DNA from 2 places in the Carboxydocella thermautotrophica DSM 16521 genome. Region 1 is predicted to be linked to the other one. Evidence: riboswitches for the same ligand, from Rfam matches in the RefSeq annotation. Region 1 holds a riboswitch; the other holds the start of a gene.
The links. A riboswitch is a leader RNA that binds a small molecule or an ion and turns the genes downstream of it on or off. The one in region 1 is predicted to bind cyclic di-GMP.

Region 1 (3,658 bases):
GTGGACGCCTTGCTCAGCGGGGATATGGCTGCTTTTAGGGATGCCCTCTGGCACCTGGCCTTGCCGGCGCTGGCTCTGGGCACTATCCCCATGGCTATCATTGCCCGCATGACCCGCTCCAGCATGCTGGAAGTGTTGCGGCAGGATTATATTCGCACCGCCCGGGCCAAAGGGTTGGCGGAGTGGCTGATTGTGCTCAAGCACGCCCTGCGCAATGCCTTCCTGCCGGTTTTAACGGTAATCGGCTTGCAGTTTGGTTCCTTGCTGGGTGGAGCTGTAATGACGGAAACCATCTTCTCCTGGCCGGGAATTGGCCGCTATATCTATGCTGCCATAATGGCCAGGGATTTTCCGGTGGTGCAGAGCAGTATTGTTTTTATAGCCATGCTGTTTGTGTTAATCAATCTTCTGGTCGACCTGCTTTATACCTATATTGATCCCCGCATTCGTTACAGTTAAGGAGGAGCGCCATGAGCCAGAACAAAGGAGGACTATGGGCTGACGCCTGGCGTCGGCTAAAGCGGAATAAAGTTGCCCTGCTGGGTGCGCTGATTGTGGCTATCTTGCTGTTTACTGCTCTGGCTGCCCCGCTCATCGCTCCTTATGACCCCGTTCATGATGGGAGTTTGAAGGAGCGCTTGCAACCACCCAGCAGCAAGCACTGGCTGGGAACGGACAAGCTGGGCCGGGATATTTTTAGCAGGATTGTTTATGGTGCCCGCATCTCTGTTGAAGTGGGGGTTATTTCTGTAGGCATTGCTTTGATAGTAGGCACCCTGATGGGGGCTCTGGGCGGCTATTATGGCGGCTGGCTGGATTCCATCCTGATGCGTATTGTTGATATAATGCTGGCATTTCCCAGTGTCCTGCTGGCAATCGCTATCATGGCAGTGCTGGGGCCCAGTCTGGAAAATGCCATGGTGGCCATCGGACTGGTGAATGTGCCAACCTTTGCCCGGGTGGTACGGTCTACTGTTCTGGCGGTGAAAGCCACTGAATATATCGAGGCGGCCAAAGCTATCGGGGCCAGGGATGCTCGCATTATTTTCCGCCATATTTTGCCCAACTGCATTGCGCCCATTATTGTAACAGCTACCCTGGGCATCGGTACAGCTATTCTCGATGCCGCCGGCCTCAGCTTTCTGGGCCTGGGGGCTCAGCCACCTACACCGGAATGGGGGGCGATGCTGGCCGATACCCGGGATCTCTTGCTTAAAGCGCCCTGGGTGGCCATATTCCCCGGGATTGCCATTATGCTGAATGTACTGGGCTTTAATCTGCTGGGAGACGGTTTGCGGGACGCCCTGGATCCCAGGTTGAAACAGTAAAACGCATTGCCCGGTGGAGGTTAAATAACAAAGCCGCAGGCTTTGCCTGCGGCTTGGATTTTTACTGGGTAATGGAGGCATTAACAGTTGTAGTAGCCTGAGCAGTTTGATTCAAAGCTGAGGTAGCGGCAGCCAGTTCAGCTTCCAACTTTTTGATTTTAGCTTGTAATTCAGCGATTTTACGTTTGGCTTTTTCCGCTTTGGCTTTGGCTTTCAGTTCCTGTTTCAGTTTCTTTTCCTGGGCTTTTAATTGAGCCAGTTCCCGCTTGTCTTTTTTCTGTTCTTTCTTAATTTCATTTTCCCGTTTGACAATTTCCTTTTTCAGCATCCTGGCCAGCTCATTGATCCGGTGAATGCGTTTCACATAGGTCTTACTGTCTTTAGTTTTCTTGAAATCAGCCACTGCATCTTTTTTCAGACTATTGATAGCCTGGGCCAGAACCCGGATATCTTTTTTGCTGGTGATCAGCTTGTTCAGCTCAGCCTTGAGTGCTGTATCGGTCGGATTGTCCAGCAGCTTAACCAGCACCGCTTTTACCTGCAGAACCTGCTGCTCAAAAGGATTGACCTGGGTAGTAGTAGTGGTATTGCCATAGGTGTCGGAAGTAACAGTGGTCTGGGTTGTAGCATCAGTGGTAGTAGTGGTTTCCCCTTCAGCAAAAACAGCGGAAACAGGACCAAGAGCCAGGATTGCGGCAACAAAAGTGGCCAGGAATTTGTGTTTGATAGTCATAAGACATACCTCCTTTTAATGCTCAAAATTTTACCTCCTGCCAGAGCAGGAGGTAAATCGCCTCGCACTCGGGCAGCTGGCTGGCCTGGCAACGGAGTTGCGGTAGCCCCTTTAGCTTTGCGTCACCACCTTTCGATGGTTTTGCCTTTTTCCTTTTCGCTATATTATACGAACAGGCAATCATTTTTGGGGGGGACCTAAGAAGTTTTTCTAAAAAATTTTTTTCGACAACAAAACAGGAAATCCTGCTCCAATGGGGAAAATAAGTAGCAGAGGAGGTTGAGAATATGGTAGAGATCGGCTTCAAGGCCCCTGATTTTACCCTGCCCGCTACCGGGGGACAGGAAATCACTTTATCCCAATTAGCTGGCAAAAAGGTTGTTCTTTATTTTTATCCTAAAGACAATACTCCTGGTTGAACCAATGAAGCGGTCGATTTTAATGACCGAATGGAGCAGTTTGCTGCCATCAATACCGTTATTCTCGGAGTAAGCCGGGATTCCATAGCCAGTCATGAGAAATTTGCGGCCAAACTGGGTCTGAAGTTTCCTCTGCTCAGTGATAGTAACGGGGAAGTATGTCAGTTGTATGAGGTATTAAAAGAAAAGAATATGTATGGCAAGAAAAGCATGGGGATTGAAAGATCCACTTTCCTGATCGATGCCGATGGTGTTATCCGACAGATCTGGCGCAAAGTCAAGGTAGCCGGCCATGCCGAAGCTGTCCTGGCCGCAGCCAGGGAGCTATCAGAGCAATAATTCCAGGGCTAGATAGACCCCGGCTCCGATCAGGCTGGTAGCTGGCAAAGTGAGAAACCAGGCGGTAATAATCTGTCGGGCCACCCCCCATTTTACCCCGCGAAAGTTTTTGGCTGTGCCCACTCCCATGAGTGCGGAAGCGACTACATGAGTAGTGCTGACGGGTAGGCCAAAGCGGGATGCCAGCAATATTACCAGGGAAGAGCTAATATCCGAGGCAAAACCATTTATGGGTTCAATTTTAAAAATCCGCCCGCCCATGGTGCGGATTATTTTTTTCCCCCCTGTAGCGGTACCCAGGGCCAGGGCACTGGCGCAGGCAACTACTACCCAGAAGGGAACATGAAAAGTATCAATCATACCGGCGCTGACGAGAGCCATAGTGATCAGGCCCATGGACTTCTGGGCATCATTGGAGCCATGGGAATAGGCAGTAAGCGCTGCTGAAAGGATCTGTAAGCGACGAAAAACATTATTGGTCTGATGGGGATGAGAAAAGCGGAAGAGCCAGAAAAAACCCACCATTACCAGATAGCCCACCACCAGACCCAGAATAGGGGATAAGATCAGGGACAGGATGATTTTACTCAGGCCTGTCCACTTGATGAGCGCAAAACCGTGCTGGGCAGCGGCAGCTCCTACCAGGCCGCCGATGAGGGCATGGGAAGAACTGCTGGGAATGCCATAGTACCAGGTAAACAGGTTCCAGAAAATAGCAGCTGAGAGGGCGCCGATTAAAACCGTCTGGGTTATGGCTGCTGGGTCCACAATTCCTTTTCCGATGGTAGCTGCCACAGCGGTATGGGTTACCGCTCCTAGAAAATCAAAAGCGGCAGCCA
Region 2 (3,658 bases), on a different contig from region 1:
CAGAGCAAAAACTATTACTGCAAAAACCCCTGACCACTTTACCACCCCAGCAGCAAATCCAGGCCCTCAGCAAACCCCTGGCCCTGCTGGTCAGTGACACCCTGGCCGGTCTGCAAAGATTGCTGGCCGCAAACTGAAAACCCCGCTTAGCGGGGTTTTCTTTTGCCCAGAACCTGGATACCAGTGGGCAGCCCATAGCCATACCAGCTGTCCCATCCTTTACTGCCCAGATCAATTGCACCAGCTGTCAGCCGTTGCCTGATCTCTTTCGCTTTCAGCCTGGGATAGGCGGATTTCAATAAGGCTGCCAGCCCGGTGATATGGGGACTGGCCATCGATGTTCCGCTCATCACCTTATAATCTCCCCCCGGTATAGTACTGAGAATCTCCACCCCCGGCGCTACCAGATCCAGGGCCGGGCCAGTGCTGGAAAAGGGAGCCCGTTGCCACTGACGGTCAATCGCTCCTACGGCCATCACTTCCGGATACCTGGCCGGATAGAGAACGGTATCCCCTTTTCCTTCTTCGTTCCCAGCATTGCCCGCCGCAGCCATTAGCAGGATTCCCGCTCTGGCTGCTCTTTTCACCGCATACCGCAAAAGGGGATTGTTCTGTTTTCCTCCCAGGCTCAGGTTGACTATATCCAGCCGGTTTTTGATCGCCCACTCCAGACCAGCCGCTATATCACTGTACCAGCCGCTCCCCGCACTGTTCAGGGCCTTGATGGCAAACAACTCGACCCCCGGGGCAATCCCGACTACCCCTTGGCTATTGTCCTGAGCCGCTATTATTCCGGCCACATGGGTGCCATGACCATTATCATCCTGGAAGCTGTCCCCTGTCAGCGCAATCCCCCCGGCCACCTTCAAATCAGGATGCTGTAAATCAATTCCTGTATCCAGCACCCCTACCCTTACTCCTGAACCATTGACCCCCAGCTGGCTCGCCACCTGCGGGCCTGCCAGCACCGCCACCCCCCAGGGTATTTGCTGTTCCTGGGTGGTGGCCTGTTCATCTTCAAAAACTTCCATTACCCCGCGCAGGTTCCGTATCTGCTCAACTTCAGTCTGGTTCAGTTCAATTACCAGATAAGGCATAGTTTCAAAACTGCGGACTATCTTGCCGGAAAGAGAGCGCAGTAAGCCTTCACGCCGCCGTCGCCAGTAACGTTCTTCCAGTTTGAGAATATAACGCTTCTTGCCTTCCATCCGGTTTGCCTCCTCTGTCTTTTTGTTGCATTATATTCCGCTGTCGTTAAATTGGCGATTTTTCTATTAAATTAGAACTTCTTGCTAGAGGCAGGATTTTTCCATTTAACCCCGAATATATTGGGTAAGAACAGAAGACAACGGGCAAACCAGGCGAAAGCCTGGGGCGCAAAGCCATGGGTCTAAGGTTCCCGTTGGGAACTATGATTGCCAGGCTGCTCATATGGCAAAGGGTAATGGCATCTATAGCCATTTTGAGCAGCCTGCTTTCCAGTGGAAAGCAGGCTGTTTCTTTCCCACCCTTTACTGTACGCGCCCCCGGCTTTCCCTTCCCGCTGGGGGCGATATTTTATGAGGAAGCGAAGCGTGAGTCTGATTCTCCTGTTTCTGCTCTGGCTAATAGCCGCAGTGCCGGCCTGGGCAGCTGCCCAGCCTGGTGTCAGGTGGCTGGATCCCTTAACTTCCGAATTGGTGAAGGTAAAAATCAATCCCGCCCAGCCGGGACAATTGCTGATTCAGGGTCAGAACTTGCCTGCCGGACAGGTACTGGTGGAAATCCGTCGCGGCGATGACCGCGCCGCCTATTACTTCCCGGTTCGTAACGGTGCTATCAATGGTTCCTTCTGGTTGCGCTTTGGCAGCGGCCAGTATTACCTGACCGTTTATCTCCCGGCCGGTGCTAATTTCCTCTACCAGATCGAGGCTGAAGCACGTCTGGAAGCTATCGACTTGCCGGACCGACGTTATCTCCTGCCTGGCAGTGGCGTGGAAAGCGACCATCCCGTTGTGCGTAAACTGGCTCAGGATCTGGCTGGCAAAAACGCTGGCGCCAGACAAAAAGCCTATAATATCTACCGCTGGGTCACCAGAAACATCGCCTATGATGCTGCTCGCCTCAGCAGCCAGCAACTTTACGGTCCCGGTTCCGGTGCCCTGGCCACTCTGGCCAGCCGCAAGGGCCTCTGTCTGGACTACGCCAACCTGACGGTAGCTCTCCTGCGCGCTGCCAGCCTGCCTGCCCGAGTCGTGGTTGGACAAGCCTATGACCGCATCTGGTACGAACACGCCTGGGCCGAAGTCCTGCTGGACGGCAAATGGCAACCCCTGGACCCTACCTGGGATGCCGGTTACCTGGCGGGCAACCGATTTATCCCTCGTGCCCAAACCCTCTACTTCTCCATGTCCTACAGCCAGTTCTACCGCTACCACCGGGCGGAAGAATACCGATAAACTGCAAAAGCGGTACCTCGCCTTACGGCCTGGTACCGCTTTTTCCCTTATGACATCAATCTGGCCAGCAATGCTGCCAGTTCAGCTCTTGTCGTCACTCCTGCCGGAGCCAGTTTATCTTTTTTCCGTCCTTTCAGGATGCCGGCTTCCACCAGTTTGTTCACTGCTCCCTGCGCCCAGGTGGCTACCTGCTGCCGGTCGCTGTAGCTCTCCAGCTTACCGCCATTTCCGCCCTTGATTTTGCTCCCATAAGCCCGTTCCAGGATCACTGCCAGCTCCTGCCGGGTTAACTTATCCCCTGGCCGAAACTTGCCCTGATACCCCTGCATCAGTCCGGCTTTAGCTGCTGCTGCCACATAGGACGCATACCAGGCTGAGCTTTGTACATCGCTAAAGGTGGCAGCGGTATTATCCTCAACTTCTACTCCTGTAGCCTCCACCAGCATTTTAGCCGCTTCTGCCCGGGTAACCGGCCGCTCTGGCCGGAAGTATCCCTGCTCATCTCCATCGATTACGGCCAACCCGGCGATTTTTTCGATCTCCCCTCTGGCCCAGTGTTTAGCAGTATCGGAGAAACTGTTTTTCACAGCTACTACTCCATATAAACCGCCCCTTTTAACAACTGCTGTGATCGTCCCCCTGGTAGTATCAGCGCTCTGTTGCCGCACTTTCAGTTTTTGCCCATTGCCTTTAAATTCGAAAACATAAACATTTTTCCAATTCTTGACTTTATTCTGATCTAGCTTCAAACTAATTTTGAATGCTTGTGGCGGCTTGAAGGACAGAACCAGATCATAAACCGGACTTAACAATTCTCCCCTAACGATAAAAGGAGGCTCTTCATAGGTCTTAACATACAGCAAGGCATTGGCCGGCAAGCTGGCATTGCCGAAATCCACTGCCAGGCGCCCCTGGTCTGCACTTACTGCTGCCCCGTTAGTCGGCAGGGAAAACTCCTCCACCCGGGAAGGAGCCAGCGGCCTGCCCGGCCGGATACTTACCGGCGCTTTAAACAGTGCCTCAGCTACTGCCTGGTGCCCGGCATCGGAGAGATGAGCATTATTATAGTCCTGATAAATGGGATCCTTTCCTTTGCCAAGATATTTGGCCACCCCCAGCTCCTGCAGGGACTTGAACACATCCACAATCACCACAGGAGGCATATAGGGGTCACTGTTGACCTGTTTCACGGCATCAGCAATAAAACCATTCAGGTAAGG

Region 2: another riboswitch for cyclic di-GMP. It lies ahead of B5D20_RS00270 (transglutaminase-like domain-containing protein); the one in region 1 lies ahead of B5D20_RS08720 (hypothetical protein).

What each region holds. Positions count from the first base shown of each region.
Region 1 covers NZ_FUXM01000022.1:12,057-15,714, reverse strand. The annotation lists gene B5D20_RS08730 (ABC transporter permease) at 1-459, shown strand, start outside; gene nikC (nickel transporter permease) at 471-1,328, shown strand; gene B5D20_RS08720 (hypothetical protein) at 1,390-2,061, opposite strand; cyclic di-GMP riboswitch class I at 2,130-2,217, opposite strand; gene B5D20_RS08715 (peroxiredoxin) at 2,349-2,819, shown strand; gene B5D20_RS08710 (inorganic phosphate transporter) at 2,808-3,658, opposite strand, start outside.
Region 2 covers NZ_FUXM01000001.1:44,684-48,341, forward strand. The annotation lists gene B5D20_RS00260 (hypothetical protein) at 1-137, shown strand, start outside; gene B5D20_RS00265 (S8 family peptidase) at 147-1,208, opposite strand; cyclic di-GMP riboswitch class I at 1,342-1,431, shown strand; gene B5D20_RS00270 (transglutaminase-like domain-containing protein) at 1,560-2,438, shown strand; gene B5D20_RS00275 (S-layer homology domain-containing protein) at 2,486-3,658, opposite strand, start outside.